3 regions of the Lonsdalea populi genome follow, and region 1 is predicted to be linked to each of the others. Evidence: predicted binding sites of a transcription regulator. Region 1 holds the regulator's gene; each other region holds the start of a gene.

Region 1 (10,911 bases):
AATTCAACGTGCCGTTCGGGCGTTATAAGAAACCTTATTTTCCTGAAGATGAACTGCGCTGGTTTGCGCAAAAGGCGCAAAACGCCACGTTCGTCTGCGAGCACTACCGGGATACGCTGACCAAGGCGAAGCAGGGCTCTGTGGTGTATTGCGATCCGCCCTATGCACCGCTGTCCGCCACTGCGAATTTCACGGCGTACCACACCAATAATTTCAATCATGACGATCAGCGCGATTTGGCGCTGCTGGCACAACAGCTCTCGGCAGAAAACCAAATACCGGTTTTGATTTCCAATCACGATACGGAGCTGACACGCGAGTGGTATCAGTCGGCCTCTTCGCTGTACGTGGTCAAGGCCCGGCGGACGATTAGCCGCAATATTGCGGGCCGCAGCAAGGTGAATGAACTGCTGGCGTTGTACCGCGGCGTCGAGTTAGGGTAAAGCGATTTGGCGTGCTGACAAATGCCCTGAGTTGTCGCCAAAACAGAGGCTGTACGAGTCCATTTGGATCCGAAGTGGTCTCGGCAGTAATAGGCAGAATTGATGGTTTGGAGAAGCGAATGAAACCGTTTTTAATCGCCCCGTCTATATTGTCGGCCGACTTTGCCCGGCTGGGAGAGGACACCGCCAAAGCGCTGGCGGTGGGCGGCGATGTCGTCCACTTCGACGTCATGGATAACCATTATGTTCCCAACCTGACGATGGGACCGATGGTGCTCAAGGCGTTGCGAAATTACGGCATTACCGCCCCGATTGACGTACATCTGATGGTTAAGCCGGTCGATCGCCTGATCCCGGACTTTGCCGAGGCCGGCGCCAGTTACATCACTTTTCATCCTGAGGCCTCAGAGCACGTCGACCGATCGCTGCAACTGATTAAAGATCACGGCTGCCGCGCGGGATTGGTGCTGAACCCAGCTACGCCGTTGAGTTGTCTGGATTACGTCATGGATAAGCTGGACATCATTCTGCTGATGTCGGTCAACCCGGGCTTCGGCGGGCAGTCGTTCATCCCTTCTACGCTCACTAAACTGCGTCAGGTGCGCAAGCTCATCGACGACAGCGGATATGATATTCGTCTGGAAGTCGACGGCGGCGTCAAAGTGGACAATATCGGTGAGATTGCTGCCGCCGGAGCGGATATGTTTGTGGCGGGGTCGGCGATTTTCAACCAGCCTGACTATCAGGCGGTAATCGATAACATGCGTCAGGAATTAGCGAAGGTGTCCCATGGCTGAACTCAACGCCGTGCGCGGGCTGGCTTTCGACCTCGACGGCACGTTGATTAACAGTGCGCCGGGGCTGTCTCAGGCGCTGGACAGAGCGATGCAGACTCAGGGCCTGCCAGCGCCGGGTGAAGCGTTACTGACGACCTGGATTGGCAACGGCGCCGACAAAGTCGTCGAGAGAGCGCTGCGCTGGGCCGGCATCGACCCTTCTCCTGAGCGGATGCAGTCCGCGCGCAAACAGTTCGATATCGCTTACGCAGAAACGGTAGATGCTGGCAGCCAACTGTATCCCGGGGTCAAAGACACCCTGCACGCGCTGGCCGCTCGCAACGTGCCTATGGCCCTGGTGACGAATAAGCCGACCCCTTTCGTTGCGCCGTTGTTGCGTTCGCTCGGGATTGATTCCCACTTTACGTTAGTCCTGGGCGGAGATGATGTCCCGTGCAAAAAGCCCCATCCCGCGCCGCTCTATCTGGTATTGGGAAAGCTGGGCCTGCGTGCAAACGAGTTGCTGTTCGTCGGCGATTCGCGCAATGATATACAAGCCGCGCAGGCTGCCGGGTGCCCAAGCGTCGGCATGACCTACGGCTACAACTATGGTGAAGCGATAGCCCTGAGCCACCCGAGTGTGGTGTTGGATCGTTTTGCGGATCTCTTGTCCCTTGTCGGACCGTCCATTTCAGATAATCAGGAAGCATTAGCATGAGTAAGCCCATTGTATTTAGCGGCGCGCAGCCGTCTGGCGAGTTGACCATTGGCAACTACATGGGTGCATTACGTCAGTGGGTTCATATGCAAGATGATTACGACTGCATCTATTGCATCGTGGATCTGCATGCCATTACGGTTCGTCAGGATGCGAAACAGCTGAGAAAAGCGACGCTGGATACGCTGGCACTCTACCTGGCCTGCGGCATCGACCCGCAGAAAAGCACCATCTTCGTCCAGTCACACGTTCCGGAGCATACGCAGCTGGCCTGGGCGTTGAACTGCTACACCTATTTCGGTGAACTGAGCCGTATGACCCAGTTCAAAGACAAATCCGCCCGCTACGCGGAGAACATCAATGCCGGTCTGTTCGGTTATCCGGTGCTGATGGCGGCGGATATCCTGCTGTATCAGACGAATCAGGTGCCGGTAGGGGAAGACCAGAAACAGCATCTGGAGCTGAGCCGCGATATCGCGCAGCGCTTTAACTCGTTGTACGGCGACACCTTCAAGGTGCCGGAACCGTTTATTCCCAAGTCCGGCGCTCGCGTGATGTCTCTGCTGGAGCCGACCAAAAAAATGTCCAAGTCGGACGATAATCGCAACAACGTGATCGGTTTGCTGGAAGATCCGAAAGCCGTGATCAAAAAAATCAAACGCGCGGTGACCGACTCGGATGAGCCGCCTATGGTGCGCTATGACATCGCCAACAAACCGGGCGTGTCGAATCTGCTCGATATCCTCTCTGGCGTTACCGGGAAATCTATCCCGCAGTTGGAGCAGGAGTTTGAAGGCCAAATGTATGGTCACCTGAAAGGCGCCGTGGCGGAAGCGGTGTCCGGCATGCTGGGCGAATTGCAGGAGCGCTATCATCGCTTCCGGCATGATGAAGCTTATTTGCAACAGATGATGCGCGACGGTGCCGAGAAGGCCCGCGCTCGCGCCAGCGAGACGTTGAATAAAGTTTATGACGCCATTGGGTTCGTCGCTCGTCCATAAGCCGTAGAACGCCCGCTAGGCCGATATCCACGAGATTCGAAGACGAGCCCGACGGCTCGTCTTTTTTGTTTCAGGTCAGCGATTCTCATGTTGCCGCCGTAAACAGCGTTTTATCAGCCGCCGTACAGCGGTCGGCGCGTTTTTTCAATCCTGCGTAAAAAAAGGTAAATCGGTAGCGCGCAGGCAGACGGCTATTTACAATCGATACGATTTCTGTAGTTGGCCCCTAAAAGGAATTCTTCATGTCAAAACGTATATTGGCAACGATAGCGACCGTATTTACCTTGTCTGCGCTCTCGCCAGCATTTGCTGCAACCGCGTCAACGCATGTGTTGCTTACCACGTCGGCCGGCAATATCGAATTGGCGCTGGACGATCAAAAAGCGCCAGAGTCAGTGAAAAATTTTGTGAGTTATGTCGATAGCGGTTTCTATAACGGCACTATTTTCCACCGCGTCATCCCTGGATTCATGGCTCAGGGGGGGGGATTCACCAGCGACCTTAAACAGAAGGCGACCAACCCGCCGATCAAAAATGAAGCTGACAACGGATTGCGTAATCTGCGCGGCACCATATCGATGGCGCGTACCAGCGAGAAAGACAGTGCGACCAGCCAGTTCTTCCTCAACGTGGCGGATAACGCCTTTTTGGATCACGGTCAGCGCGATTTCGGCTATGCCGTTTTCGGGAAAGTTGTGAAGGGCATGGATGTGGCGGATAAAATTTCTCAGGTGCAGACCGAGAACGTCGGGCCTTACCAGAACGTGCCCATCCAGCCGATCGTTATCCAGTCCGCCAAGATTATCAAATAATTAGGTAGTCAGTTCAGGCGTTGTTCGTCGAGACTGTGTACAGCGTGCTCCCGGCATAGCTCGTCGGGAGAATGCCTGACTGCCCTGTCCCGTCTCAAAGCCTCTTTCTGCGCGATAGCAGGGCATTCTCCCGGTAATCGCCAGCCAGTTTCAGAGTGATGAATGTTACTGATCATAGATAACTACGACTCCTTTACCTACAACCTGTACCAGTATTTTTGCGAGCTGGGCGAGGAGGTGGTGGTCAAGCGTAATGATGGGCTGAGTCTCGACGCGATTGAGCGCCTGTCGCCGCAGCATCTGGTGATATCGCCGGGTCCTTGTACGCCGAACGAGGCGGGCATCTCGCTGCAAGCCATTTGTCATTTTGCCGGACAGTTGCCGATTCTGGGCGTCTGTCTGGGGCATCAGGCGTTGGGGCAGGCCTTCGGCGCTCAGGTTGTGCGCGCGCGCGAAGTCATGCACGGGAAGACCTCGCCTATCCGCCATCGTGACGTCGGCGTTTTCACCGGGTTGGCGCAGCCGCTGACGGTGACGCGCTATCACTCTTTAATTATTGAAAGTGCTTCTTTACCAGACTGCTTTGAAATCACCGCCTGGACAGAAAATAGCGCAGGTAAAATGGATGAAATCATGGGGATACGCCATCGCAGCCTACCGCTGGAGGGAGTACAGTTCCATCCGGAAAGTATTCTGAGCCAGCAGGGACACCAGTTGTTGCGCAATTTTCTGCACAGAAAATGAGTCCGCCGCTGATTTGCTTTCCAGATGGGTTATTGATTGCCTGAATCTGATTTTTTATGCATATTTGATGACTATATTCTCACTGAGACATGAAATCGTAAAAGCGGGGCAGCAGATGGCAACAGATAAAACCGCGGTGACGCGCGATACATACGATAAGGTAATCCTTCCTGTTTATGCGCCGGCCCAGTTTGTACCGGTAAAGGGGAAAGGTAGCCGGATATGGGACCAGCAGGGTAAGGAATATATCGATTTTTCCGGAGGTATTGCCGTTACAGCGTTGGGTCATTGCCATCCTGCGCTGGTGAATGCCCTTAAAACGCAGGGCGAAACGCTGTGGCATACCAGCAACGTTTTCACCAACGAGCCGGCGTTGCGACTGGCGAGCAAGCTGATTGCCGCAACGTTCGCCGAACGCGTGTTTTTCGCCAACTCTGGCGCGGAAGCCAACGAAGCGGCCTTCAAACTGGCGCGTCATTACGCCATCGAACGCTTCAGCCCCTATAAAACTAAGATTATCGCCTTCCATCAGGCCTTTCATGGCCGCACATTGTTTACCGTGTCGGTAGGCGGTCAGCCGAAGTACGCCGATGGATTCGGGCCGAAGCCCGCCGATATCATTCATGTGCCGTTCAACGATCTGGATGCGGTGAAGGCGGTGATCGACGATCACACTTGCGCCGTGGTGTTGGAGCCGGTGCAGGGCGAAGGCGGCGTGCTGCCAGCCACGCAGGCGTTTATCGGAGGCGTGCGGGAGCTGTGCGATCACAATCAGGCGCTGCTGGTGTTTGATGAAGTGCAGTGTGGCATGGGGCGTACCGGCGAACTGTTTACCTATATGCACTATGGCGTGACGCCTGACATTCTGACCACCGCCAAAGCGCTGGGCGGCGGATTCCCCATCAGCGCGATGCTGACCACCGAAGACGTCGCTTCTGTCATGAAGGTCGGTACTCATGGCACCACTTACGGCGGCAATCCTCTGGCCTGTGCGGTGGCGGAAGCGGCGCTGGATGTGATCAATACACCCGCAGTGCTGTCAGGCGTCTCCGCCAGGCACGATCGCTTTATTTCCGCGCTTGAAGCCATTAATGAACAGTTTGACATTTTTGACGGCATTCGCGGTATGGGCCTCTTATTAGGCGCTCAGCTGAAACCCCAATGGCATGGACGGGCGCGTGATTTCCTGACGGCCGCGGCCGAGCAAGGCGTCATGATCCTGGTTGCTGGACCGGACGTCATTCGGTTTGTGCCGTCGCTGGTGATTGAACTGGACGATATTGATGAGGGGATGGCGCTGTTTGCGAAAGCGGTCGCACAGGTGGTAAACGGCCAATAGCATTTTTAGACGAAGAGTGAACAGCGCGTTGCGCGCTGTTCACGAGTCGAGTGGTTGAGATTAACGCGTACCGAAGACCACGATGGTTTTACCGTGCGCTGAAATCAGCTCCTGATCTTCCAGCATCTTCAGAATTCGACCCACGGTTTCGCGAGAGCAGCCCACGATCTGACCGATTTCCTGACGGGTGATTTTAATCTGCATCCCGTCCGGGTGCGTCATGGCGTCAGGCTGTTTGGCGAGGTTTAGCAGCGTTTGTGCAATGCGGCCGGTAACGTCAAGAAACGCCAGGTTGCCCACTTTCTGTGAGGTGACCTGAAGGCGACGAGCGATCTGGGATGACAAACGCATCAGAATATCGGGATTGACCTGAATCAGCTGGCGGAATTTTTTATAGGAAATCTCGGCAACTTCGCAGGCGCTCTTGGCTCGCACCCATGCGCTGCGTTCCTGATCCTCTTCGAACAAGCCTAGCTCACCAATGAAATCCCCTTGATTCAGATAGGAAAGGATCATCTCTTTTCCTTCTTCATCTTTTATCAATACGGCAACGGAACCCTTTACGATGTAGTAAAGCGTTTCTGCTTTTTCACCTTGGTGAATCAGCGTACTCTTTGAGGGGTACTTGTGGATATGACAATGAGAAAGGAACCATTCAAGAGTCGGGTCTGTTTGCGGTTTGCCAAGAACCATTCGCTGTTATCCTCTGTTGTAATTCACTACGTAAATCACAGGGCTCAGAGTTCCCTGTAAGGCATGATAACTCTAGTTATAATTCAAATTCCGTTGGGCGGAAATATGTCAGGAAATTGACTGAAGCCTTTCTGTCAGGTGACTCTGCAAACTGCTGTTTTCAGCATTGCGCAGAACGCACCGGATGCTGCCTCTGTTTGTAACACAGGTTGGGAGTACTGTCTTGTGTTGTCTCGCTTCAGCATAATTACGCCTTGATACACAGGCATTTTCTGCATAAGCGCGATAAAATTTCAAAAAAAGTTGAGTGGGAGTGAAAGACTATGCAAGCGCGGGTAAAATGGGTTGAGGGGTTAACGTTTATCGGCGAATCCGCCTCCGGCCACCAGATTATTATGGATGGTAATGCGGGCGACAAAGCGCCGAGTCCGATGGAAGTGGTATTGATGTCGGCGGGGGGATGCAGCGCTATCGACGTCGTGTCTATTCTGCAAAAAGGACGTCACGATGTGGCGGATTGCGAGGTGCGCCTGACCTCCGAGCGCAGACAGGAAGCGCCCCGCCTGTTCACTGCCATCAACCTGCATTTCATCGTGACCGGTAAGGAGTTGACCGAACAGGCCGTATCGCGTGCGGTGTCCCTGTCGGCAGACAAATACTGCTCGGTGGCGCTAATGCTGGGAGCGGCGGTCAATATCACTCATAGCCACGAGGTGATAACCCTCGACTGAGCCGTATACGGCCTGCCCAGGCCGGATCCTTAGGCTCTTACTTTATCGTCTTGCCTTCCAGAAGCCGCTGCACCAGCGGCGTCATGATCAATTCCATCGCCAGTCCCATTTTGCCTCCGGGCACCACCAGCGTATTGATATGAGAAATATACGACCCTTGCAGCATGGTGAGCAGATAGGGAAAGTCGATATTCTCCAGGCGCTGGAAATGAATGACCACCAAACTTTCGTCCAACGACGGGATCGCTTTCGCAGCGAAGGGGTTGGACGTATCGACGGTCGGCACCCGCTGGAAGTTGATATGGGTGCGGGAAAACTGCGGTGTGATATAGGTGATGTAGTCTTCCATCGAGCGGACGACGGAGTCCATGACCGCATCACGCGAGTGCCCGCGTTCGTTAACGTCGCGGTACAGCTTCTGGATCCACTCGAGGTTCACGATAGGCACGACGCCGACCAGCAGGTCGACATGGCGAGCTACGTTGTGCTGCTCGGTGACGACGCCGCCGTGCAAGCCCTCATAGAACAACACATCCGTCGGATCAGGCATGGCTTCCCAGGGCGTAAATGTGCCGGGCACCTGGTTGTAGGGAATGGCTTCGTCGTAGGTATGCAGATATTTGCGGTTCTGACCGGTCCCCTGGCTGCCATAGTCGGCGAATGCCTGTTCCAGTAGGGTGAAATCGTTCGCCTCCGGGCCGAAATAACTGATGTGGCGGCCCAGATCTCGCGCTTTGCGGATGGCCATGTCCATTTCCGGACGGGTGTAGCGGTGAAAGCTGTCGCCTTCAAGTTCTGCGGCGCGGATTTTCAGCTGCTGAAAAATTTTTCGGAACGCCAGGCTGGTAGTGGTCGTGCCGGCGCCGCTTGATCCGGTCACGGCAATGATAGGGTGTTGATGCGACATAGTGCTGCCACTCCACAATAGACGGTAAAACCCAGCGGGGAACGCCGGGAATTCGACCTTCATTGTTACCCTGTTTGCGCCGATGCGCCACGCCATTTTTGCATCAACGGGCAGCGGCAATGCCGTTACAAATCGTGCCCGGTTTTGATCTGGGTGCGCGGCATGAGGTTAACCGTTTCATGCAGTTCGGACCAGACTAGCACCACCTCGCCGCTTTCCAGCTGGCGGCGGACGTCCGCCACCTTTTGTTCCAGCGTGCGCTCATGCTGGCCGTAGTCGGTGCCTTCGCGCAGGACGAAAGACTCAATCAGATTCTCCAGCGTATCCGCCGCGAGTTCTTGCCAGGGAATAATCACCTCATCGCTCCAGATGTGGGGTGAGCCAGTCGGGAATGCGCTGCTCCAGCCACAGTTTCGGTTTTAATAATGAGCCGCCCACGAAACCGACATGTCCGCCGTGTTTCGTCAACTGATACTCAATATTAGGCGGTAACGACGTGAGCGCAGGGATGACGTCCTTCGTCATGAACGGATCGTCCTTGGCGTGGACGATCAACAGCGGCGTGCGGACGTTCGGCAGCAGGGGCAGGGCGCTGCTGCGCGCATAATAGTCATTGGCGTCGGTAAAACCATGAATACGAGCGGTAATCATGTTATCGAACTCCCTCAGTCCCCGAATTTTTCTCAGTTGATGCAGGTGAACCGGTAGCGTATCCGGATAGGCCGCCAGTTTGCGGATAGCATTACGTTTCAACAGCCGCAATAGATAGTGCTGATAAAAGCGTGAGAAGCCTTTTTCGATATGGCGGCAGCAAGGCTCCAGCATCAGCGGCGCGGACACGACGGCCGCTGCGTCAAGCAACGGCTCTTCCGTCTGCTGACCGAGCAGGCAGGCCAGCATGTTGCCGCCCAGCGAGACGCCGATGGCCGCGGTAGGCGCATCGCCGTAAGTCGACTTCAGCCAGCGCAAAAAATAGCGGGCATCCTCGGTCTCTCCGGAGTGGTACATCTGGGGCGTGCGGTTGGGCGTGCCGCCGCAGCCGCGAAAATGCATGACGACGGCCAGCCAGCCCCGTTGATGGCAGGCCGCCACAAGACCGTGCGCATAGGGACTGTAGAAACTGCCTTCCAGTCCGTGGAACAAAACCACCCGCGGTTTATCGCGGGCCAGCATGGGATCTTCGCTCCAGGCCAGATCGAGAAAATCGCCGTCCGGCAGTTCAAGCGTCTGCCAGAGTGGCTTGAGCAGTGCGCGTCGCCGTAACAGACGGGGAAGCAAGGTTTGCAAATGGGGGTTGTACATACTGGCCAGGGGACGAAACATCTGGCTAGTCGTGGGATGAATATTCATAGTCAAAAGCTTGTACCGGCGACATCACGCTGCTAGGTTGAACAACTGCAAATTTCGTTTGTTAGAAGGCCTTTTCAATTACATGGCGCACTTCAATCTATTCCTTTCCATGCTTGGCTTCCTGTGGGTTGCAGCGATTACCCCAGGCCCCAATAATATGCTACTCACCGCTTCCGCTGCTAATTTTGGTTTTCTCCGCTCCATGCCGCTGATGGTCGGCATCATGATCGGGATGCAAAGTGTACTGCTGCTGGCTGCGCTGGGATTGGGAAGCCTGATTCTACTCTATCCTTCGCTTCATCTCGCGCTCAAAATTTTGGGTAGCGCCTATCTGCTGTGGCTGGCGTTCAAAATCGCCAGCGCGCGCTATGAGAAGCTCGACACGCAAACGGCGCCGCCGCGACCGATGCCTCTTTATCAGGGCGCACTGCTGCAATTTTTGAACCCGAAAGCCTGGCTGATGGCGCTGGGTGCCGTAGCCGGTTTTAGCCTCTCCCGCGGGGAATACGTGGGTTCAGTCATCGCCATCAGCATCGCCATGTTCAGCGTGAATTTGATCGCTGGGATTGTCTGGCTGGGGTTCGGCACGATGATCGGTAAAATGCTGCGCAGCCGACGAGCCTGGCGGATCTTCAACCTGTTCATGGGGCTACTGACCGCCGCCTGCGTGCTGATGATCTGGCATTGACTAAAACGTCTGGGCTGGCGATGACGCCCGCCCGGCGTTGTCAGGACTGCAACATCTGCTCAAGCTGTTCCTGCGCGTCCAGCCAACTCATTTCGGTCTCTTCCAGTTCGCCTTTGACCGCGATTTGCTCCTGCAGGCAGGTCGTCAGCTCCGCTTTGCGGCTGGCTTCGTAAATCGCCGTATCCGCCAGGCGGTTTTCCAGCTCGGCCAGTTGGGTATTCAGCTTCTCCATGTACTGCTCCAGCTTGGTGATCTGCTTACGCAGCGGCTGGGTTTGGGTGCGCAGTTCAGCCTCGCGCCGCTTCTGGTCTTTTCTGGCCTGAGCGCTATTGCCGGCGCTATCTTTCGCCGGCGTCGAGTCGCTGGCGTCCTGTTTATGGGCATCCAGCAGCCACTGTTGATAATCCTCCAGATCGCCGTCGAACGACTCAACCCGGCGGTCGTGAACCAGATACAGATCGTCCGTCGTGGAACGAATCAGATGGCGATCGTGCGAGACGACGACCAGGGCGCCTTCGAAATCGATCAAGGCTTCGGTCAGCGCCTGACGCATATCCAGGTCGAGGTGGTTAGTCGGTTCATCGAGCAGCAGCAGGTTAGGGCGCTGCCAAACGATTAGCGCCAACACCAACCGCGCTTTCTCGCCGCCCGAGAAGCATTCGGTCGGCTCTACCACCTTGTCGGCGCCGAACCCGAAGCCGCCCAGATA
Region 2 (10,911 bases), 1.5 Mb from region 1:
ACTCTTAAGCTCAATTTCTAACAATTTCTAGTTGTCTAACTGAGGGTAAGCATATGAAACATATACTGACCACGGCTTGCATGAGCCTTTTGCTGGCATTTCCCTGCATGGCCGAAACCGTCCGGCATGACTTCACCATCACCAATGAAGACGGCCTAAGAATATTTATTCGTGAATTGCGTGACACAGCATCAACATCCGATCGCGGCCCCATGTTGATGATCAATGGTGGTCGATCAGGAGTGCTGGCCAGTTGGGATGTGGATGCTCCCAGCACATCGGCGGCACAAGAGATTGCAAAGGCAGGACATCGGGTATATCTAATGGATATCCGAGGATTTGGTCGCTCGGAATTCCCCCCCGAAATGCAGGATACCCCTGAAGCGCGCAATGGTCCCGTCGCCGTCAGGTCAAACGAGGCCGTGCGTGATATCTCCGCAGCGGTGAAGGAAATCCGTCGTCGGCATCCTGGTGATGAACGGCTTGTTGCCATTGGCTGGGCGACGGGTTCTCAGTGGCTGGGCCATTATGCCAGCCTGTATCCGGAGCGTATCTCGCATTTGATTTACTACAACGCGGCCTATGGTGGGCCACCGGGGAAATGGCCGTTACAGCAGGAGTTTGGTGATCCACTGTCACCGACAGAGTTGGATCGTTCCCGGTTCGGTGCCTATCGGTTCGCAACCGTGGAGAACTTGGTTGGACGTTGGCGCAGCGAGGGAGTCAACGAGGAGTTCCTCGCACGCTACGCACAGTTGTCGATGGAAGGCGATGCGACCACCAACACACGCAAACCGCCCAGCTTCCGATTCCCGTCAGGTCCTACATCGGATACGCTAAAACTGGTGAACGGACACCAATTATTTGACGCGTCATTCATTCGTTCCCATGTACTAATACTGCGTTCGGAACGTGACTTCTGGTCGCGTCCGACTGATGTAACGACACTGAAATCACACCTGACAGAGGCTGAATCAATAACCACAGTCCAGATAGCAGGTGCCTCTCATTACGTTCACCTGCAACCCACGGCAGATCGTCAGAAATTCCTGGATGCCATATTGGCTTTTACAGAACCGCTTGCGAAACGAGCGCAGGGTGGTTCTACCGTTTCGTCCGACCCGCATTTCATTAATTGAGGATGCAGTTATGATGCCCCAGACTCGTCTTTGCCGAATTTTAGATCCTCCCAAATAGTTAGCCCAATTCTGTAGCAAAGATCTTCTCTGTACCAGCAACAGTGCCTTGTTGTAGATTGCTCGCATCTTGTTGCTCTGCACATGAGCCAGTTGCCGCTCAATCGCATCAGGCCTGAATCCGTACTACGGCAATGGCCTGCGTCGACAGCGTGCTGACATGATCACGCTAGGCCTTCATCTTTTCCAGGGTCGACGCCACAACGCATCACCAAGATAGAACTCGTCCCACTCGGCATCCGCCGCCTCCCCAGGGCGGAAGGCGGTCAGCGCGATCAGGAGCAGCGCAGTTTCCGGATACCCTCTGTCGTCACGCAAGGCGTGATAGAACCTCTGGATCTGCCACTGCCTTGCTTTCGCTGGCTGGCACACGCGACAGACCGCGAAGACTGGGAATCGGGTTCGAAAAGGAGGTGAGTCATAGCTTGACGCTAGACGCTTCAAGCCAATGCAAACAGGTATCTGTAGGTGAGTGTTCAGCGAGCGATCTTGCGCAGGTTTTTATCAGGTATAAAAGTGCTTGATTTAGAGTGCGCTCTATCTTCCAGGATCATCACATAGAATTTCATCTGACCATTAATGAAGTCGCCAAATGTACGGGCCTGACAGCCTACACCCTGCGTGACTACGAGCGTATCGGCTTAATCCCGAATTTTCTGGACTTTGATGAACAATAGGAACGCTCAGCAGAGCGTATTGTTTAGCGACCCATTGATTTCAAAAGGCCTGCCCAATCCACCGAGCGCTCCTGAGTTCCGAAAAATTCGTCAGACGTTAAACAAGAAGTTCATGATGTCGCCGTCTTTCACTATGTACTCTTTACCTTCTGAACGCATTTTGCCGGCTTCTTTAGCGCCTTGCTCACCTTTGTAAGCGATGAAGTCTTCATAGGAGATGGTCTGGGCGCGGATGAAGCCTTTTTCGAAGTCGGTGTGGATCTTACCGGCGGCCTGAGGAGCCGTGGCGCCGACAGGGATAGTCCACGCACGTACTTCTTTTACCCCAGCGGTGAAGTAAGTCTGCAGGTTGAGCAGCTCGTAGCCTGCGCGGATCACGCGGTTCAGTCCCGGTTCTTCCAGTCCCAGCTCAGCCATAAATTCATCGCGTTCTTCGTCATCCAGCTCGGCGATATCCGCTTCAACGGCGGCACAAACGGCAACCACGACGGAACCTTCTTTCGCTGCGATTTCACGCACCTGATCCAGGTACGGGTTATTTTCGAAGCCATCTTCGTTGACATTGGCGATGTACATCGTCGGTTTCAGCGTCAAGAAGCTCAAATAGCGGATAGCGGCTTTTTCTTCGTCGCTCAGGTCAATAGCGCGCAGCATACCGGCGTTTTCCAACTGTGGCAGGCATTTTTCCAAAGCTGACAGCTCAGCTTTAGCGTCTTTATCGCCGCCTTTGGCTTTTTTCTGGATGCGGTGGATAGCGCGTTCGCAGGTATCCAGGTCGGACAACGCCAGTTCGGTGTTAATGACGTCGATATCATCAGCCGGATCGACTTTGTTGTTAACATGGATGATGTTGTCGTTTTCGAAACAACGAACGACATGGCCGATCGCTTCAGTTTCACGAATGTTGGTCAGGAACTGGTTGCCCAGACCTTCGCCCTTAGAGGCGCCTTTAACCAGACCGGCGATATCCACGAACTCCATCGTGGTGGGCAGGGTGCGCTGCGGTTTGACGATTTCGGCCAGTTTGTCCAGACGCGGATCCGGCATCGGTACAACGCCGGTGTTCGGTTCGATGGTACAAAACGGGAAGTTGGCCGCATCAATACCTGCTTTAGTCAACGCGTTGAAGAGGGTGGATTTACCCACGTTAGGCAGCCCAACAATACCGCATTTGAATCCCATGTTTACATCACCTTAAATAACTTGTTAATCAGACTGTTAATGCAACAGCCCGTCTGAATACGAAAATTACGCCCAATTATACACAAATGCAGGGGCGTTATGCGACTGACCCCATCAAACCTTAAGATGCCTTGAAGGCATGCAGCCGATTCATCGCTTTGACCATGCCTTCGCGCAGCATGATTTCGCTACAGCTTAAGGCTTCATCAATGGACTGATCGATCAAAGTCTGCTCGCTGACGGGCGGTTTGCCCAGAACGAAACCAACGACTTTATTTTTGTCACCCGGATGGCCGATGCCGATACGCAGTCGGTGAAAATTCGGGTTATTCCCGAGTTTGCTGATGATATCTTTCAGCCCATTGTGACCACCGTGGCCGCCACCCAGCTTAAGTTTGGCGACACCGGGCAACAGGTCCAGCTCGTCGTGTGCGACCAGAATTTCATCAGGCTGGATGCGGTAAAACGTCGCCATCGCCGCCACGGCCTTGCCGCTAAGATTCATAAATGTGGTCGGCACCAATAAACGAACGTCATGTCCCGCTAACGCCAGGCGCGACGTGTAGCCGAAAAATTTGCTTTCTTCTTTGAGCGGCTGGCGGTGGGATTCGGCCAAACGGTCGATATACCAGGCGCCCGCGTTATGGCGGGTAGCCGCATATTCAGCACCCGGATTCGCCAGCCCCACAATCAGTTTGATACTGCTCACGATACTTTTCCAGATAGGGCGTTACGCCAGTAACGCTGAAGTCAGAGACAAATAACAGGCCCGCTAGTTTACACTCAGGGGGAGGGGATCACCAATATCACACCCGCCCCAGGGTATAAAGCCGCTATTTGTCCGCAGACTGACAATAAATTGTAGGTAAGATGACTGTTTTTTATTCATTTTATGTGATCGTCTCCGCAACAGCGACTGGCACAGCGCCTATAATTTTGACTAATAAGAGGGATTGCTAGGATATCCCCGTTATCAGTCAAACCCTTTCAGGAGGTGGATATGAGACGCAAACATGCTGTTATGACAGGAAATCTGCTGATGAGTATCGGCCTCGTGCTGATGGTGGCCAGTGTCGCTTATGCCATCATCAGCCAATTGCCGGATTGGCACCTGCCGGGATCGGGGCGCTATCTGGATTTGATGGGAATATTTTCCGGGGCGATCGTCTGGCTCATCGGCGCACGCATTGGCGGTAGGGATTCGGTGTCGGACCGCTATTGGTGGGTTAAACATTTCGATAAACGTTGTCGCCGTACAGAGCGTCTTCCCTAACGGTTCGTCAACGTAGGGCTGCACCAACAAAAATGCCACCGGAAAATCGATGGCATTTTCTTACATCACTGACGTGAACGATTAGTGTTCGAACATGGCAGAGATTGATTCTTCGTTACTGATGCGGCGAATGGCTTCAGCCAGCATGCCTGATAACGTCAGCGACCGCACATTCGGCAGCGCTCTGATGTTATCAGCCAGAGGGATGGTGTCGCAGACAATCACTTCATCAATCTGAGAATTTTTGATGTTGTCGTGGGCATTGCCGGAGAAAATTGGATGAGTGGCGTAGGCAAACACACGTTTCGCACCGCGCTCCTTCAACGCTTCTGCAGCTTTGCACAGCGTACCGCCGGTATCAATCATGTCATCCACCAGGATGCAGTCACGACCCGCGACGTCACCGATAATATGCATCACCTGAGAAACGTTGGCGCGAGGACGACGTTTATCAATGATGGCCATATCCGTATCGTTAAGCAGTTTCGCAATGGCGCGAGCGCGAACGACACCGCCAATATCCGGAGAGACAACGATCGGGTTATCCAGATCTTGCTGCAGCATGTCTTCCAGCAGGATTGGGCTACCAAATACGTTGTCTACCGGCACATCAAAGAACCCCTGGATCTGCTCAGCATGCAGGTCAACCGTAAGAACGCGGTCAACACCTACGCTGGAAAGGAAGTCAGCGACAACTTTTGCCGTAATCGGCACACGAGCGGAGCGGACGCGACGGTCCTGGCGAGCATAGCCGAAATAGGGGATTACCGCGGTAATTCGTCCAGCAGAAGCACGGCGCAGAGCATCAACCATGACAACCAGCTCCATCAGGTTGTCGTTGGTCGGTGCGCAGGTGGACTGGATAATGAAAATATCACCACCACGGACATTTTCGTTGATTTGCACGCTGACTTCACCATCGCTAAAGCGACCGACGGCGGCGTCACCAAGGCTGGTGTACAAACGGTTAGCAATACGTTGCGCTAGTTCCGGGATGGCGTTACCAGCAAAAAGCTTCATATCAGGCACGAGAAGAACCTCAAGCTTGCGTCCAGAGAAATACTCGACCCACTGGGTAGGAAGAATATGCATACGGGTATGGGTAAAGAGCGTTAAAACACCACTGATGCCGGTGGTTTTTTAGCGACCCTCGGGTAGTCCGGAAAGCGTTTGTTGCAAGGGAGATACATTAGCACCGCGAGCAATAAAACCGTTTAAATTTTCCGGGGCTTGGTCGAGCACATGACGAGCAGCAGACTCGGTGTCGAACTCTGCAAACACACAAGCGCCTGTGCCGGTCAAGCGCGCCGGGGCGTATTCTAACAGCCATGAAAGTAGCTGTTCAACCTCACGAAAACGTTTTCTCGCTACAGGTTCACAATCATTGGCGAAGGGATAAGCCAATAACGCCTGCAATGTACGCACCGGTGAATCCCGCTTGAGATCGGGAGCGTTGAATATCTCCGGCGTCGAGATGCTGATGCCAGGGTGGGCGACCAGATACCATTTTTCTTCCGGCTCGACGAACGTCAGCGCTTCGCCGATGCCTTCCGCGAAGGCGGCGTGACCACGAATAAACACCGGTACATCTGCTCCCAGTTGTAAACCCAGCTCTGCCAGCGTTTCGGGTGGCAAGCCGCATTTCCACAAATAATTTAGCGCAACCAGCACGGTGGCGGCATTCGACGAACCGCCGCCCAGTCCGCCGCCCATCGGTAACCGTTTAGCGATGGCGATGTCAGCGCCGGAGAATGGTCGGTTTTGCTGACGGCAATACGCCTGCAGCAATGTGGCCGCTCGAACGATGAGATTTTGCTCAGCGGGAACGCCGTTCATGTCGGTCAACAGCGAAATCGTTTCGCCCGCCTGAGGGATGATGGTTAACGTGTCACCGTAATCCAAAAACTGAAACAGCGTCTGCAGATCGTGATAACCGTTAGCCCGACGCCCGGTGATATAGAGAAACAAATTCAGTTTGGCCGGAGACGGCCAGGTTATTTTATTCGTCGACATGGCTTACTGAACCATCCAGTTGTCCATTCGCAGCTTGATGCGCCGTTCGCCCTGACTTAATTCGAGGCTCTTCGGCATTGGCATAATGCTATCGGTGTACTGCTGATAATTGACGTTCCAGCTCTGTCCGCCTTGTTGATAGGTTACTGTGTGCAGCAGATAGTGTTGGTCGAGCGTAAACTGCTGGGCGTCGCCGGGCAGGCCTACAATCCATTGGCGCAGGTTATTTATCGGGATATCCATACCGGTCAACTGGCGCACCATGTCTTCGGCATCTTTTCCCACGTAACGTTTTCCCTGGCCATCGGTAATCTGGACGCTATTCGGCTGTGCTTTCAACTCCAACTCGGTGCTGCCGAGAGGGTTGGTCAGGAGCAGACGATAGTTTTGCGCAGAAGTTTGTTGCCAGAAGAAGCGGGCATAAAGTTTTTGCCTATCTGAAATATAGGCAAAGGATCCGCGGGTCTCATACTGGCTCAAATGTTGTACTTTTTGTTCATGCTGCCGCCACTGTGGGGAAGTCGGACTTTGCCCGGGTAATTCTGGCTGTCGCGTACTACAGGCCGTTAGCAAAATACTCGCGAGAGGCAGTAATTGCAGGCAACGGACACATTTTTTTGACATGGATATGGGGTCCTCTGGAACAGGAAAAATGCGGGATAAGGTGTCACGCTAGCGGGCTTCATGTTTATCGTCAATGATTGTTATCGCCGCCGAAAATTATTTAAGTGCCGTCAATGGGGCCTATCCCTTCACTTTTCTTAAAAGGAGGGTTCAAGTAGAATGCCCCCACGGATGAAGTCCATACTAATATCGGTATTACTCAAAGACTCATGACCCTGCTTGCGCTTGGCATTAATCATAGAACGGCTCCGGTTTCTTTGCGGGAACGCATTGTGTTCTCGCAGGATAAACTTGGGGCAGCGCTGCACAGCCTGTTACAGCAACCGCTGATACAGGGTGGGGTACTGCTATCCACCTGTAATCGCACTGAACTCTATCTGAGCGTGGAAGCCGAAGAGAATCGGCGTGAACAGCTCATTCACTGGCTGTGCGAGTTTCATCACCTTAGCGCGGACGACGTGCGTAAAAGCCTGTATTGGCATGAGGGCAATGCGGCTGTTAGCCACCTGATGCGTGTCGCCAGCGGTCTGGATTCCTTAATCCTTGGCGAACCTCAGATTCTTGGCCAGGTCAAAAAAGCGTTTGCGGAATCTCAGCGTGAACGTTCTCTGTCAGGCGACTTGGAACGTCTGTTCCAGAAATCCTTTACGGTCGCGAAACGCGTCCGTACCGAAACAGATATCGGCGCCAGTGCTGTCTCCGTCGCCTTTGCCGCCTGCACGCTGGCACGTCAGATTTTCGAATCGCTGGCGGAGGTCAATGTCCTGCTGATCGGCGCCGGTGAAACGATCGAGCTGGTGGCGCGTCATTTGCGCGAACATCAGGTCAAGCGTATGTGGATTGCCAACCGGACGCGTGAACGCGCACAGGTCTTGGCCGACAAGGTGGGGGCAGAAGTCATTACGCTGAGCGAGCTGGACGGCCAACTGGCGCAGGCGGATATCGTCATCAGTTCCACGGCCAGCACGTTGCCTATTGTTGGGAAAGGGATGATGGAGCGCATGCTTAAAGTGAGGCGTAACCGCCCTATGCTGATGGTGGATATTGCGATACCGCGCGATATTGAGCCGGAAGTCGGCAAGCTGCCCAACGTCTACCTATACAGCGTGGACGATCTTCATGCAATCGTGCAGCAGAATCTGGCGCAACGCAAAGCCGCTGCCGTGCAGGCCGAAACGATCGTTCAGCAGGAAAGCTTGGAATTTATGGGCTGGATGCGTGCGCAGACGGCGGTAGAAACCATTCGTGACTACCGCTCTCAGGCGGATATGTTGCGTGAGGAAATGACGTCCAAGGCGCTGGAGTCGATCCAGCAGGGCGGGGACGTGGAAGCTATCGTGCAAGAGCTGACGCATCGCCTGACTAACCGTTTAATTCATGCACCAACCATCTCTCTTCAGCAGGCTGCCCGCGACGGCGATCAGGACCGTTTGCAAATTTTGCGTGACAGCCTCGGCTTGAACTAGCATCCTTCTCACCCTTTTCGATTAACGACAGGATATAACACCACGCATGAAGCCTTCTATTGTTGCCAAACTGGAAACACTGCAAGAGCGCCATGAAGAGGTCCAGGCGCTGTTGGGCGATCCCGGCGCGATCGCCGATATTGACCGTTTTCGCGCGTTGTCCCGGGAATATGCTCAGTTGACCGACATTACCCGTTGTTTCCAGTGCTGGCAGCAAACGCAGGAAGATATTGCCACGGCGGAAGCGATGATGGACGATGCTGAAATGCGAGAAATGGCGCAGGAAGAGCTAAGCGAAGCAAAATCCGCAAGTGAGGAGTTGGAACAGCAACTGCAGGTGCTGCTGTTGCCGAAAGATCCTGATGACGATCGCAACTGCTATCTGGAAATTCGTGCCGGCACCGGCGGCGATGAAGCCGCGATTTTCGCCGGCGATCTCTTCCGTATGTATAGCCGCTATGCAGAATCACGCCGCTGGAAGGTGGAAATGGTCAGCGCCAGCGATGGCGAGCATGGAGGTTACAAAGAGGTGATCGCTAAAGTGATCGGTGATGGTGCATACGGACAGTTGAAGTTTGAGTCCGGCGGCCATCGCGTACAGCGTGTCCCGGCGACGGAATCTCAGGGGCGCATCCATACCTCCGCCTGTACGGTGGCCGTGATGCCGGAAGTGCCGGAAGCTGAACTGCCGGAGATCAATCCGTCAGATTTGCGCATCGATACCTTCCGCTCATCCGGCGCGGGCGGCCAGCACGTCAACACCACCGATTCCGCTATCCGCATCACGCATATTCCTACCGGCATCGTCGTTGAATGTCAGGATGAGCGTTCGCAGCATAAAAACAAAGCCAAAGCGCTTTCCGTGCTGGGTGCGCGCATCCGTGCCGCAGAAGTGCAAAAGCGTCAGTTGGAAGAGGCTTCAACGCGCCGAAACCTGCTAGGCAGCGGCGAACGTTCCGACCGTAACCGTACCTACAACTTCCCGCAGGGACGCGTGACGGACCACCGCATCAACCTGACCTTATACCGTCTGGATGAAGCGATGGAAGGCAAACTGGATATGCTGATCCAGCCGATTGTGCAGGAATACCAGGCCGACCAGCTGGCCGCACTGTCCGAGCAAGAGTAATGGATTATCAACGCTGGCTGCAGCAGGCCATTGCACGGTTGCAGGACAGTGATAGTCCCCGGCGCGATGCGGAAATCCTGCTCGGTTTCGCGACGGGGAAAGCACGTACTTTTATCATGGCGTTTGGCGAAACCATGTTGTCTGAGGCAGAACAGAGGCAACTGTCGCAATTGCTGGAAAGGCGTGTTGCCGGTGAGCCGGTCGCCTATCTTACTGGCCAAAAAGAGTTCTGGTCGCTGCAGCTGACCGTTTCTCCCGCCACGCTCATACCGCGGCCGGATACCGAGTGTCTGGTCGAACACGCTCTGAGTTATCTTCCGGCGGAGCCTGCTGACATACTGGATTTAGGCACCGGCACGGGCGCTATCGCATTAGCTATCGCCAGCGAGCGTCCGGATTGCCGCGTACAGGGCGTCGATATTCAGCTCGAGGCGGTCACGTTAGCAAAGGAAAACGCGCAGCGCCTCGGCATCAGCAACGCCTATTTTACTCAAGGAAGCTGGTTTTCTAGGGTTGAAGGACAACGCTTCATCCTTATCGTGAGTAATCCGCCCTATATCGACGCCGAAGATATCCATTTGTCCCAGGGCGACGTGCGCTTTGAACCGAGCGGCGCCTTGATCTCAGGTGAAGAGGGACTAGCGGATCTGCGCGTGATTATTACGGAATCTCCCCAGTATCTTCTGCCCGGAGGCGGGCTGCTGTTGGAGCATGGTTGGCAGCAGGGGGCTGCAGTACGCTCCATGCTGGAACAGCGAGGTTTCATTCGGGTAAAAACGCATAAAGACTACGGCAGCAACGAGCGTGTTTCGCTGGGTTTTTGGCCGGAATGACGATCCTTTCTCCCCTAACTCCGGCAAAATGATACACATCGCTCATTTTGCCTACCCTTCATCGTGGAATGCTGGCTGCGAGAGAGCCCGTTTGGCATAATTACTTACATTCTGTCTTGCGTTCGGGGTTGTAGCCCCTGCGACGACGACAGAAAATTAGCAGGATAGCGTTAATGTTTTGCCTTGGTGGGCCTGCTATCTATTAAACGCTGGATTTTCACCAAGTTACCTATGCTGATGGAATACCTATGAGTGCTATTGCCGATTTCGAATTTAACCGCTCACCGTTGAGTGAAGGGGTAATCTTAGTTTCCCAGGAAATACGCTGTGACTTCTCTGCAACGGAAGTGCGACGAAATCTGCAACACCTTGTCGATGAGGCCCGGACGGCTATCCCGACTTATCTTGCCCCGGAACAAAAACTTGAAAAGCTGATTGGGCTGTTTTTCGGCTCATGGGGATTTGGTGGTGCCAGCGGCGTATATCGGCTGTCAGACGTATTATGGCTGGATAAGGTT
Region 3 (10,911 bases), 1.5 Mb from region 1:
CAGCATGCTGACCGGCCCCAGAATTTCATCATCGGTGAAACGGTAGCTTTGCCCGTTATGCTCCAGCTCATTGTTTAACGCCAACAACAGTTCAACGTCTTCATACTCGTCTCGGCTGATAACGCCCAGTGCGTAGATCAGCTTGAGGCGAACCGGCAGCGCTGACAGCGGGCCGCTGCCTTCCAACAGCGGTTCCACGGCATATTTAACGGCATAATCATCCTTACGGAACGCTTGCAGGACCAGATGGTCAATCGCCTCGGCCAGAAGTTCGACCGCCGCCTGGATAAACCCCGGCACGGTCGGTCTGGCATTCAGGCGTTCAAGAATGTGACTTTCGAACGCCTGCGCGTCTTCCATCCCCGTCTGGGGTTGCGGCACCTTTTTCTGCGCCGAGTGCGGCTCGGTAGTCTCTACCCGACGTTTACCTTCGGGAAAATAACGCTGTTCTGGCATCAGTATCGTTTTTCACCTTGCGTTACAGAGAGTGATACAACGCTGCCACCTGCGTGACAACCTCGGGGCGATCTTCCAGTCCGGCGATCTGAACCAGCGCCTTTTCAACGCCGTTCGCATCTATCAGCGCCGTCATTTCACGCGCCTGCACATCCTCAACGCTACGGTATTTCAGCGCCGCGGCGATGCCGATCAGCAGGTTACGATGCGGCAGCCCGTATTCCAGCGTACCGCGCAGCGGCCGGATTAACCGATCGCCTTCACCCAGTTTACGCAGCGGCTGGCGGCCCACGCGTTCTACGTCGTCATGCAGATACGGATTCTCGAAACGGCTGAGGATCTTGTCGATATACGCTGCATGCTGCGCCGGATCGAAACCGTAGCGTTTGATCAGCACCGCGCCGCTTTCCTGCATCGCACCTTTCACCACCGCGCGCACCGCGTCGTCGAGTATCGCTTCGCGGATCGTCCGGTAACCCGCCAGACACCCAAGATACGCGGTAATTGCGTGGCCGGTATTGAGCGTAAACAACTTGCGCTCGACATAAGCCATCAGGTTGGCGGTAGGCTCCATCCCGGCGATAACCGGCAGATCGCCCTTGAACTGCGTGCTGTCGACAATCCATTCGCTGAACGTTTCGACCGTCACCTCCAGCGAATCGTCGTTCGCCGCGGCGCTGGGCGGCACGATGCGGTCCACGGCCGAATCCACAAAGCCCACATGCTCGTCGACCCACGCGTGCAACGCTTCGGGCAACACCGCCATGACATGCTGACGGAGCTGGCTGGTGCCGCGCACCATGTTTTCGCAGGCGATGATATTCAGGGGCTGCTGATTGCCGCGCTCATGCCGTGCAATCAGCCCCTGTGCCAACGTGCCCGCAATCTTACTCAGCACCTGCGGCCCGACGGCGGTGGTGATGATGTCCGCTCGGGCGATTTCGTTAATGGCGTCGGGGCTGCCGCTGTGCACCGCGCTGACGCGGTTTACCCGTTCAACGCGCGACGCCTCTCCGACGACATGTACTTCGTACTGCTGCTGATGGGCCAGTTGATCCACCAGCGGCTGATTGACGTCGGCGAAAATGAGCTCGGACTTGGCGTCCGCCAGGAGTTTGCCGATGAAACCACGACCGATATTGCCTGCACCAAAATGAATCGCTTTCATTATAGACCTCGATATCTTGTCAAAACCGTTAAGCAGAACGCACGGACCGGTCGAACGCCGGTCCAGTGACCTTACGCCACGCGTTCGCCGGAGAGCAGCTCCAGCATCTCTTGCACGCTGCGGGTTTCCGTCAGCCGCTCGATAATGCCGTCGTCATTCAGGGCGTTGGTCAGATGCGCAATCACCTGAACATGTTCGTTATTGCGGGCCGCAATCCCAATCACCAACCGCGCGACGTCGTCCGGCTCGGAGCCGAACCGCACCCCTTGCGGATATTGGCAAATCACGACGCCGGTGCGCAGGACGCGGTCTTTGGCTTCAACGGTACCGTGCGGTACGGCGATGGACTCGCCCAGATAGGTTGAGGTCATGGCCTCGCGCTCCAGCATCGCCTCGACGTAGGCTGGCTCCACGTATCCCCCCGCTACCAGCTGTTCGCCCGCAAAGCGAATGGCCTGCTCTTTGTCGTCGGCCTGGAGATTGAGGAAAATGTTGCTTTCGCCCAGCTCGAACAGGTTGGATTCATACTCAGCCGGGTCGAACCAGTTATCATTGGCAGCGACAATCGTTTGATTAATCAGCCGGTTATCGTTCGCCGCAACGGGATGGTGCGCCGCCAGCAGCCGGGTCGTCAGCTCGTTGTACAGGCTGCTGTCGAGGAAGTTACTGAGGGAAAGATGAATCGCGTGCGGCGCGTGCTGCAACGCTCGTTCGGTAAGATCCTGGTGGGTTATGACCAGATCGACCTCTTCCGGCAGGCTGTTGATCGCCATATTCGTGACCGAAATATGCGTCAGTCCAGCATCCTTTATCTTCTTGCGCAGCACGCCCGCACCCATCGCGCTCGACCCCATTCCGGCATCGCAGGCCACGATGACCCTTCGCACCAAACTCAGATCCTGTGAGGCATCCAGCGTCGCGCGCATAGCGGGCTGTGGCCGGGCTACGCCCGGCGCTTTGCCGCCTTTCGACTTCTGCTTCATGCTCTGCATACGACGGGTTGCGTCCGCCAGACCGTTATCTTCTTCATCTCCCACCGGCACGCGTTTCAGCATGACCGCAGAGACCATGAAAGACACCAGCCCGGACAGCATAATGGAGAGCACCACGCCGATCAGCGACGACTTGGGCGTCATCAGCAGAACGGCGAAGATCGAGCCGGGCGACGCCGGAGAGACCAGCCCCGCGTTGAACAGGGTCAGCGTGAAGACACCGGTCATGCCGCCGAGGATCACCGCCAGCATCAGGCGCGGATTCATCAGGACATACGGGAAATAGATTTCATGGATACCGCCGAAGAAGTGAATGATGGCGGCGCCTGGGGCTGATTGTTTCGCGCTGCCCTTTCCGAAGAACATGTAGGCCAGCAGCAGGCCCAGTCCCGGACCGGGGTTGGCTTCGATCAGGAAGACCACCGACTTGCCGGTTTCCGTCGCCTGCTGGATCCCCAGCGGCGAGAAAATCCCGTGGTTGATGGCGTTGTTGAGGAACAGGACTTTCGCCGGCTCCACGAAGATCGAGGTCAACGGCAGCAGGTTGCCCTGCACCAGCAGGTTCACGCCGGTCGCCAGCACCTTGGACAGCGATGAGACCAGCGGTCCGATGGCCAGAAAAGCCAGTCCCGCCAGCAGCATGCCGAGGATCCCAGCCGAGAAGTTGTTGACCAGCATTTCGAAGCCGCTTTTGATTTTGCCGTCAACCCAGCGGTCGAAGCGTTTGATCGCCCAGCCGCCCAGCGGTCCGGCCATCATCGCCCCCATGAACATCGGCATGTCTGCGCCGACGATGACACCCATCGTGGTGATAGCCCCCACGACCCCCCCGCGTTCGCCGCCTACCAGCCGGCCGCCGGTATAACCAATCAGCAGCGGCAACAGGTAGGTGATCATGGGTTCGACCAGTTTGGCCAAAGTCTCATTTGGCAGCCAGCCGGTTGGAATAAACAGCGCGGTGATCAGGCCCCAGGCGATGAATGCGCCGATATTGGGCATCACCATGTTGCTGAGGAAGCGGCCAAAATTCTGTATCTTGACCTTAACAGTTGGTGATAGCATAAAACTCACTCCCCTCGGTGGTACGCGCTAAGGGATGGTGCGCGTCGTAATAGTGAGATGGTTTCGCCAAAAACCATCGGTCGTTCTGTAGACAAATCGACTCTATCACGCCGTTTTCACCCCTAGTACCCCGAGGGGAATTTGTGACTGAGATCACCCACCTCCCCCCTTCCAACCCGGCTTTAGCGAGATCGCCATCACAAATCGGAGCTGAAAGTCAGCCACATTGTTAACAAATGACGCGCCATCGCCTTGTTTTTGTGACTCACATCACGTAGCGAGCGCGCAACTTTGTTTTAACATTGTGATGAATGTCACACGACATTTCGCCATCCGGAGACCTGAACCCGGCCTGACGGCTTTGCTCGTCCTCTTTTATTGAAGAGAGCCCTGGGAAATGTCATTTAATTACAGGTTTGGGAAACTTCGGCAGCGTCAGGAGTAAAGAGAAAATCGATGGCGAAAAAGCGGGGGTGATATCGTGGTGGGAGCGGCGGACGAGGAGTGAAAAGCGCAATGCCGCTCACCGATACGTTAGCCCTGGGCCAGCGAAGATATCGGTGAGCCGAACCGTTAGCTCAAACAAGCGTTTTTGTATCTAAAATCGCCTGAACTATCCGATGATTACCGTGCCCCCGCCGATTAGTACGCCGCCGCAGTCAACGGTATCCCCGTTACGCGCGACCGGCTTACCGTCAGCTATCACCGTCGACGAACCACCGCTGATGTTTCGCGTATGACCATGAGAGGCTAACGGATCGCCTTGCCGGGCCAACGAAAGACCATCCACCTTGACCGTCGAGGAGCTGCAATTACCGCCGTCGGCGGATGACTGCCGTGTCCCGTGTCTTTATCGCCCAGTTTAACTGCGTTTCCCATTATGTTCGTCTCTCCTTCATTAGTCCGCTGACACGACGGGATTGAAAAGCCCTCGGTTGTCTCGTTATGAGGATAAATCTATGCCCGATAAAATCTCTGAATATCGCACCCATGGGCACCCGCCGCACTTTGCTGACGCTGGGCTCCTGCTGGCGGAAAGTGCCTGGGTTGGCGAAGACTCGACTACCGCAGGCGGATAACGCAGCAGCTTATCGGTCAAGCCGCTGCGTTGTGATCCGCTTTACTTATTCAACCGGCTCCTGATCGGTTTTCGGCTGCTTGGCGCGGTAAGCATTCATGATCGGCGCCCATTCCATACCGAGGGGGATGGGGTGTTGCTTAAAGAGCGCGCTGTATTCTTTGTCAAAATCGTCGATGCCATATTGTTCTGCCACAGATACTTTTTTGTCGTACCAGTTATCATTCACTTCTTCAGCGATGCCGCGGGCAATCAATAGGTCCGGTTTAACTCGCAACTTATCGCCTTTTAACAACACCTCATAATAGCCCCCAGGTGCGAGACCAAAATAGAGCCAATTACGTTGATCGACTCGTCCGTTAACCTGATAGCGCTGCCGCATCCGCTGCGCTAAATCCGCCGGTAAATCGACCCCGATGCGGTACCGTTTACGGTCATGGAACGACACCATCTCTATCTCAGCTTTGTCAGGCACAGGGACGCCATCGGTTGGTCATCCTCCGCCCCCTGGCCAATAATAATTTTTTTCAATAATGTCTTTATACGGTGCGCCCGCGTTGCATCCCCCTCCGGGATAACTGAAAACCGTTTTTCCACCGAGATAAAAAGTCGCCTTGGTCGTGCAAAAACTATCGATATTGCTGCCTGAACCATAGCTCCAATCGACTCGCGTCTCCGCCTTGTCCGTTGAGCACGCCATCAAAGACATGCAGAAGCCAAATAAAATAAAAAGAGGTCTCGACATCATGCTTCCTGATTCCCTATCAAACGCCGCCGCTCCTTGCTAACGGTAGGCTCATTTTTACTGGTGCTGGCGGGGTTGGCGATACTTTGGTTATTGGCGCTATGGTGAAGATAGTCACGACGCAGTAACCGATAAAGGCAATTGCTTGCTCAGGTCCCTAACAATACCTTGCTCGATTGCCGCCAGCGCCCAGTATTGGTCCAGCCTGCTCAGATTTACCGATGGCGGTTTAGCCGAAAGCGACTCAAGCTGGAGCGCTTTGTCTTTCGATCGCCACTCTTTAAACGGCACCCCAGCAGCACGTCCGGCCTCCACCATCATATGCAACGGAATGCGGGAGTATTCGCCCTCTACGACCCGGCGCATCACCACCTCCACGTAGACGGCTTTTTTGGGCCAGGCATCATCTTTACCACGGCGTCGGATAAACGAATAGGGGACCAAACCGATCGCCCCTAGCGGGGGCGTGGCTGCCTGTATCTGGCACCAAAGCGTCTTCCTCACTCATAAAGCGCTCCAGTTCGATGCACTCGGTCAGCGCCGGGTCGCTGTTCGGGTCAGACAGGCTCCAGCGGCTGTAATATCCGCCGCCGATATCCGAGTGCGCCCCCGGCAGCGCGCTCGCCAGCGACAACCCCAGCGCGAAGGGCTGATTCAGCCCCTCGTCGAGCTGAAAATCCACCACCGAGAAGGTGCTCTCCGGCAGTGCGCCTATGGTTACGGTAAACTGCAATCCCGTACTGTTTGCCACCCGCTCTCTCCTTATTATTCTTGTGTTGTGACCATGGCTATCGCACGCCCTGGCTGACTCCTGAAAACGGCTCGTCGCTATCCTGATTAACATGAAGACCTGAACGAGGAGCTGAGTCCGCGCTCTTGACAATGTCTCGGTTAAAACGCAACGCCGGGTAAACTCATAATCCTATATTCGACAAGGATGACGCATCGGCAGGGGCGAATTCGTTCTGCAGAGTGAAAACGGACAGTGGGATTGAGGTAATAGGTTGAATAAATGAAACGTTCCCTGTGATGTCCTTGACACGAATCTTGTGAATAAAAAGACCGCGAAATAATAACAAACAGAGCCTTATTTAATTGTACAAATAGCGCACTAAAAACAGCGACTAACTGTTCATCGGTATTGAAATGATCTCATTTTCATCGATAACAAAATGACGGAAATACTCTATGCTCCGGCCCGATATTCCGGATAATACGATTGTCGCCCCGCCATATCTCTCCTGTATCAGGAAAGCCCACCCCAGCCGGAACAACAACAGAATACCCGCCATCCGCCGTCCTACAGCGCGGCAACATCCGCCAAACCGTCGTCACCAACGTCGCGATGAGCCTCATCAGACTTGTTGCCGCCGTCATGCACATCCTTTTTGCGCTTCGAGAGCCTGACTACCGCCGTTCAGATAGGCCAACGCCCATCACCGCGCAAGCAAGAAATCACGCGGATTGGGTCATTGTTCTACGCCCTGCTCAGCACGTTCCTGTGCCTATGCATAGTCATGAACGCTGGGGGAAAAGCTCAACACTCGGTTGTCGTCACGCAGACAGTCCAGACAGCGTTATGCCCGTCGCCAGCGAAAATATAAGCGTTCAATCACTTAGCGAGCGACAAAACCCCGGCACTAAAATATCGTTACAAATCATGTCGCTGATTCACCCTGGTCGTCGTCTTATCGCCTGGAGCAAAAGCCCTTTTGCTTCCGGCTACATGAAGCGGCTGAGACGTTGAGTTAACGATGAAAAGTACCGATATTGCGACTGATTAGAAGTAAAACCGCCTTTTTTGCCATCGGACACCCTTTCGCCACGCCCGAATATGCCTGCGCAAAGACGCCATCACAGGCTCGTTTATTGCGTTTCATCCTTGTATTTATTTGGCGAAAATTTCGCCCCCCCAACTTGATTGAGCGACGCGTTAGTCATAAGGTCGAAAAAATAGCGCGGAGGATAAGGGATATCGCAGTGCGAGTTACGTCCCCCCATCCGTGTTTGACTCACTTTGGAAGCGCCGGATTTAACGTCCGTCTCATAATGGCAGTATTCATTTCGCGGACTTGGTATGAGTCCGTCGTTTATCGATGAGAACTATGGCTAATCAATCTATTTCTCCGTCTGAGAATAACCCGCGTCATCAGGACGACAACCCGCAGAATCACAACCCAGACAGCGCTCTCGCGGAGCGCAAAACGCCCGGCAAGAAGCCGCTGATTATTCTGGCCATCGTTGTCGTGGTCATGCTGATCGTCGGCCTGTTTTTCTGGCTGACCAGTCGCAATATCGAAACCACCGATGATGCTTTTACCGACTCGGACGCGGTCACCATCGCACCGAAAGCCTCCGGCTACGTCACTCAGTTGCAGGTGAAAGATAACCAGTTCGTTAAACAAGGCGACCTACTGGTCATCATCGATCCCCGTGATAACACCGCGCAACGCGAGCAGGCGCAGGCGCAGCTGGGGCTGGCGATGGCGCAGTTGCATCAGGCGCAGGCCGCGTTGGATCTGGCGAAGGTTCAGTACCCCGCACAGAAAGATCAGGCGCTGGCGACGCTCGCTAAAGCACAGGCCAACTACGTCAATGCGCAGGAAGACGACAAACGGCAGCGGGGCGTCGACCCGCGCGCCACCTCGCAGCGCAATATCGACGCGGCCGGCGCGCAGTTAAGAAGCGCCCGCGCGGAATGGGAAAGCGCCAAGGCGCAGGTGGAAGTCGCCTCGCAGGTCGCGTTGCAAATCCGCCAGCAGGCAACCAACGTCGAAGCGCGTCAACGGCAGGTTGAGCAGGCGCAGGCTCAGCTGAATACCGCCAACCTTAACCTGTCATACACCGAAGTCCGAGCGCCTTACGACGGCTTTATCACCCGCCGCAACGTGCAGGTGGGCAGCCTGGTGCAGCCGGGGACGGCGCTGTTCTCGCTGGTGTCGCCGAATACCTGGATTACCGCGAACTTCAAAGAGTCGCAGTTGGAGCGGATGCGCCCGGGCAATAAGGTGGAAATCACCGTGGATGCCTGGCCGAAGATGAAATTGGAAGGTCACATCGACAGCATACAGATGGGGTCCGGCTCGCGTTTCTCCGCCTTTCCTGCGGAAAACGCCACCGGCAACTACGTGAAAATCGTGCAGCGCGTGCCGGTCAAAATCATTATCGACAAAGGGTTGGATCCGGAAAGACCGCTGCCGGTAGGCTTGTCGGTCGAACCCAAGGTGACGGTGAAATGAGCCAGGACCAGCGTTGGCAGCCGGTCGGGAACCCCTGGCTGGTCGCCGTTACGGTCACGCTTGCGGTGTTCATGGAGATCCTTGACACCACCATCGTCAACGTCGCCCTGCCGCATATCGCGGGTTCGCTGTCTTCCAGCTATGACGAATCAACCTGGGTACTGACGTCTTATCTGGTAGCCAACGGGATTGTACTGCCCATCTCGGCCTTCCTGAGCCGAGCATTCGGCCGTAAGCTGTTCTTTCTGCTGTGTATTGTGATGTTTACCATCTGTTCGTTCCTGTGCGGTATCGCAACGGAGCTGTGGCAAATCATCCTGTTTCGAATCTTGCAGGGCTTCTTCGGCGGCGGCCTTCAGCCCGTACAGCAGTCGGTGCTGTTGGATTACTTCAAACCGGAAGATCGCGGTAAAGCCTTCGGCCTCTCGGCGATCGCGGTGATCGTCGCGCCCGTCATCGGCCCGACGCTCGGCGGGTGGATCACCGACAACTACAGCTGGCGCTGGGTGTTCTTCATCAACATCCCCATCGGCATTTTAAGCGTGCTGGCCATCTACCATCTGTTGGAAGATCCGCCGTGGGAGCGCAAATCGCCGAAAGGCAAACTCAGCATCGACTACATCGGCATCAGCCTGCTGACCCTGGGGCTGGGCTGTCTGCAGGTCATGCTCGACCGCGGCGAGGATGACGACTGGTTCCACTCCAATTTCATCGTTACCTTTGCCATATTGACGGCGATCGGTCTGGTGGGCGCGGTCTACTGGCTGCTGTATGCCAAAAAGCCGGTGGTCGATCTCCACTGCCTGAAAGATCGCAATTTCGCGGTGTCTTGCTTGCTCATGGCGGGCATGGCGCTGGTGATGTACGCCAGTGCGGTGGTGATCCCGCAGTTGGCGCAGCAGGATTTAGGCTACACCGCGACCTGGTCCGGCATGATCCTTTCGCCGGGAGCGCTTCTGGTGGTGCTGACGATCCCGCTAGCGCTGAAGCTGATGCCGCTGGTGCAGACGCGTTGGATGATTGCGTTCGGCTTCTCCTCGCTGGCCGCCTCTTTCCTGTATTCGTCGATGCTGGCGCCGAACGTGGATTTCTACACGCTGATACTGATGCGTAGTGCCCAGACTATCGGGCTTGGTTTCCTGTTTGTGCCGCTAACCACCATCGCCTTCGTGTCCATTCCGCAACGGCTGAATGCGGATGCGTCAGCCCTGTTCACCATGTGCCGCAACGTGGCTGGGTCGGTCGGCATTTCGCTGTCAACGGCGATGATCACCGAGCGTCAGCAAGCGCACAGCGCCAGCATGGTTCATAACATGACCCCGCTCAACGAGCCGTATAATCTGGCGCTGGAGCGGTTGACGCACGCGATCAAAAATTTTTCCACGATGGCGGGCGATCCGATGTCCATCGCCACCGGCCAACTTTATAAAGAGATGATTGCCCAAGCTCGTATCCTTGCCTACATAGACGTTTTTACGGGCCTCAGCGTCATCGCTCTGCTTCTCATTCCTCTTTGTTTGCTGCTTTCTCCCATCAAGAGCAAAGGCAGTGCTGGAGCGCACTAACATGACGGTTTCTTCACCCTATTCCTATTCACGAGCCGGAACGGCGATCGCCATCTTGCTGGCGCTGTCGGCTTGTAGCGTCGGCCCCGATTATCAGGCACCGAAACCCGCCACGCCGGGCGCGTTCAAGGACATGGCGTCCGACGGCGCATCGAAACCGCTGGCGGCGGATATCAACCCCAACTGGTGGAAAACGTTTAACGACCCGCAGTTGGACAGCCTGATCGACCGGGCTATCTCCGGCAACCTCACCTTGCAGCAGGCGGTGCTCCGGATTGCTGGGTCGCGTCAACAGTTAAATCAGGCGCGCGGGGCCTGGATGCCGTCGCTCAACGGCAGCGCCTCGGCACAGCGACGTCAAATGGGTCTGAAAGGCCTGATGGAATCCCATGACGTGTACGGTCAGGTAGACCAGACCGCTCCTAATCTGACGTCATCGCTCGATAACCTGACCCAATCCGTCGGCCTGTATCAAGGCAGCTTCGACGCCTCCTGGGAGTTGGACCTGTGGGGCAAGGTGCGTCGTCAGGTCGAAGCGGCTGACGCGCAACAGCAGCAGTCGATAGAGAGCCGTAATGATGCGCTGGTGTCGCTGGAAGCCGAAGT

The links. Region 1 encodes CRP, which controls carbon source genes, mostly activating them, when cyclic AMP is high. Its sites were predicted from a motif close to ATGTGANNNNNNTCACAT; they were not measured.
Region 2: the regulator CRP is predicted to act here: its motif matches at 3,948-3,965, upstream of pth (aminoacyl-tRNA hydrolase).
Region 3: the regulator CRP is predicted to act here: its motif matches at 3,937-3,954, upstream of I6N93_RS11730 (PTS mannitol transporter subunit IICBA).

Annotation. Positions count from the first base shown of each region.
Region 1 covers NZ_CP065534.1:285,769-296,679, forward strand. Annotated here, with positions in the region: gene dam (adenine-specific DNA-methyltransferase) at 1-443, shown strand, start outside; gene rpe (ribulose-phosphate 3-epimerase) at 563-1,240, shown strand; gene I6N93_RS01300 (phosphoglycolate phosphatase) at 1,233-1,937, shown strand; gene trpS (tryptophan--tRNA ligase) at 1,934-2,938, shown strand; gene ppiA (peptidylprolyl isomerase A) at 3,181-3,750, shown strand; gene I6N93_RS01315 (aminodeoxychorismate synthase component II) at 3,913-4,494, shown strand; gene argD (bifunctional acetylornithine/succinyldiaminopimelate transaminase) at 4,610-5,833, shown strand; gene crp (cAMP-activated global transcriptional regulator CRP) at 5,894-6,526, opposite strand; gene I6N93_RS01330 (OsmC family protein) at 6,850-7,257, shown strand; gene I6N93_RS01335 (phosphoribulokinase) at 7,295-8,164, opposite strand; gene I6N93_RS01340 (YheU family protein) at 8,290-8,520, opposite strand; gene I6N93_RS01345 (hydrolase) at 8,522-9,487, opposite strand; gene I6N93_RS01350 (LysE family translocator) at 9,597-10,202, shown strand; gene I6N93_RS01355 (ABC transporter ATP-binding protein) at 10,243-10,911, opposite strand, start outside.
Region 2 covers NZ_CP065534.1:1,819,128-1,830,038, reverse strand. Annotated here, with positions in the region: gene I6N93_RS07950 (alpha/beta hydrolase) at 54-1,139, shown strand; gene I6N93_RS07945 (hypothetical protein) at 1,374-1,514, opposite strand; gene I6N93_RS17455 (MerR family DNA-binding transcriptional regulator) at 1,727-1,873, shown strand; gene ychF (redox-regulated ATPase YchF) at 1,964-3,055, opposite strand; gene pth (aminoacyl-tRNA hydrolase) at 3,177-3,764, opposite strand; gene ychH (stress-induced protein YchH) at 4,056-4,328, shown strand; gene prs (ribose-phosphate diphosphokinase) at 4,410-5,357, opposite strand; gene ispE (4-(cytidine 5'-diphospho)-2-C-methyl-D-erythritol kinase) at 5,469-6,341, opposite strand; gene lolB (lipoprotein insertase outer membrane protein LolB) at 6,345-6,965, opposite strand; gene hemA (glutamyl-tRNA reductase) at 7,175-8,431, shown strand; gene prfA (peptide chain release factor 1) at 8,478-9,560, shown strand; gene prmC (peptide chain release factor N(5)-glutamine methyltransferase) at 9,560-10,393, shown strand; gene sirB1 (invasion regulator SirB1) at 10,642-10,911, shown strand, end outside.
Region 3 covers NZ_CP065534.1:2,675,152-2,686,062, forward strand. Annotated here, with positions in the region: gene I6N93_RS11720 (MltR family transcriptional regulator) at 1-360, opposite strand, end outside; gene I6N93_RS11725 (mannitol-1-phosphate 5-dehydrogenase) at 479-1,624, opposite strand; gene I6N93_RS11730 (PTS mannitol transporter subunit IICBA) at 1,696-3,678, opposite strand; partial or broken gene I6N93_RS11735 (PAAR domain-containing protein) at 4,292-4,557, opposite strand; partial or broken gene I6N93_RS17255 (DUF2931 family protein) at 4,803-5,234, opposite strand; gene I6N93_RS17260 (hypothetical protein) at 5,250-5,504, opposite strand; gene I6N93_RS17265 (hypothetical protein) at 5,616-5,945, opposite strand; gene I6N93_RS17270 (hypothetical protein) at 5,911-6,252, opposite strand; gene I6N93_RS11750 (HlyD family secretion protein) at 7,607-8,740, shown strand; gene I6N93_RS11755 (DHA2 family efflux MFS transporter permease subunit) at 8,737-10,305, shown strand; gene I6N93_RS11760 (efflux transporter outer membrane subunit) at 10,307-10,911, shown strand, end outside.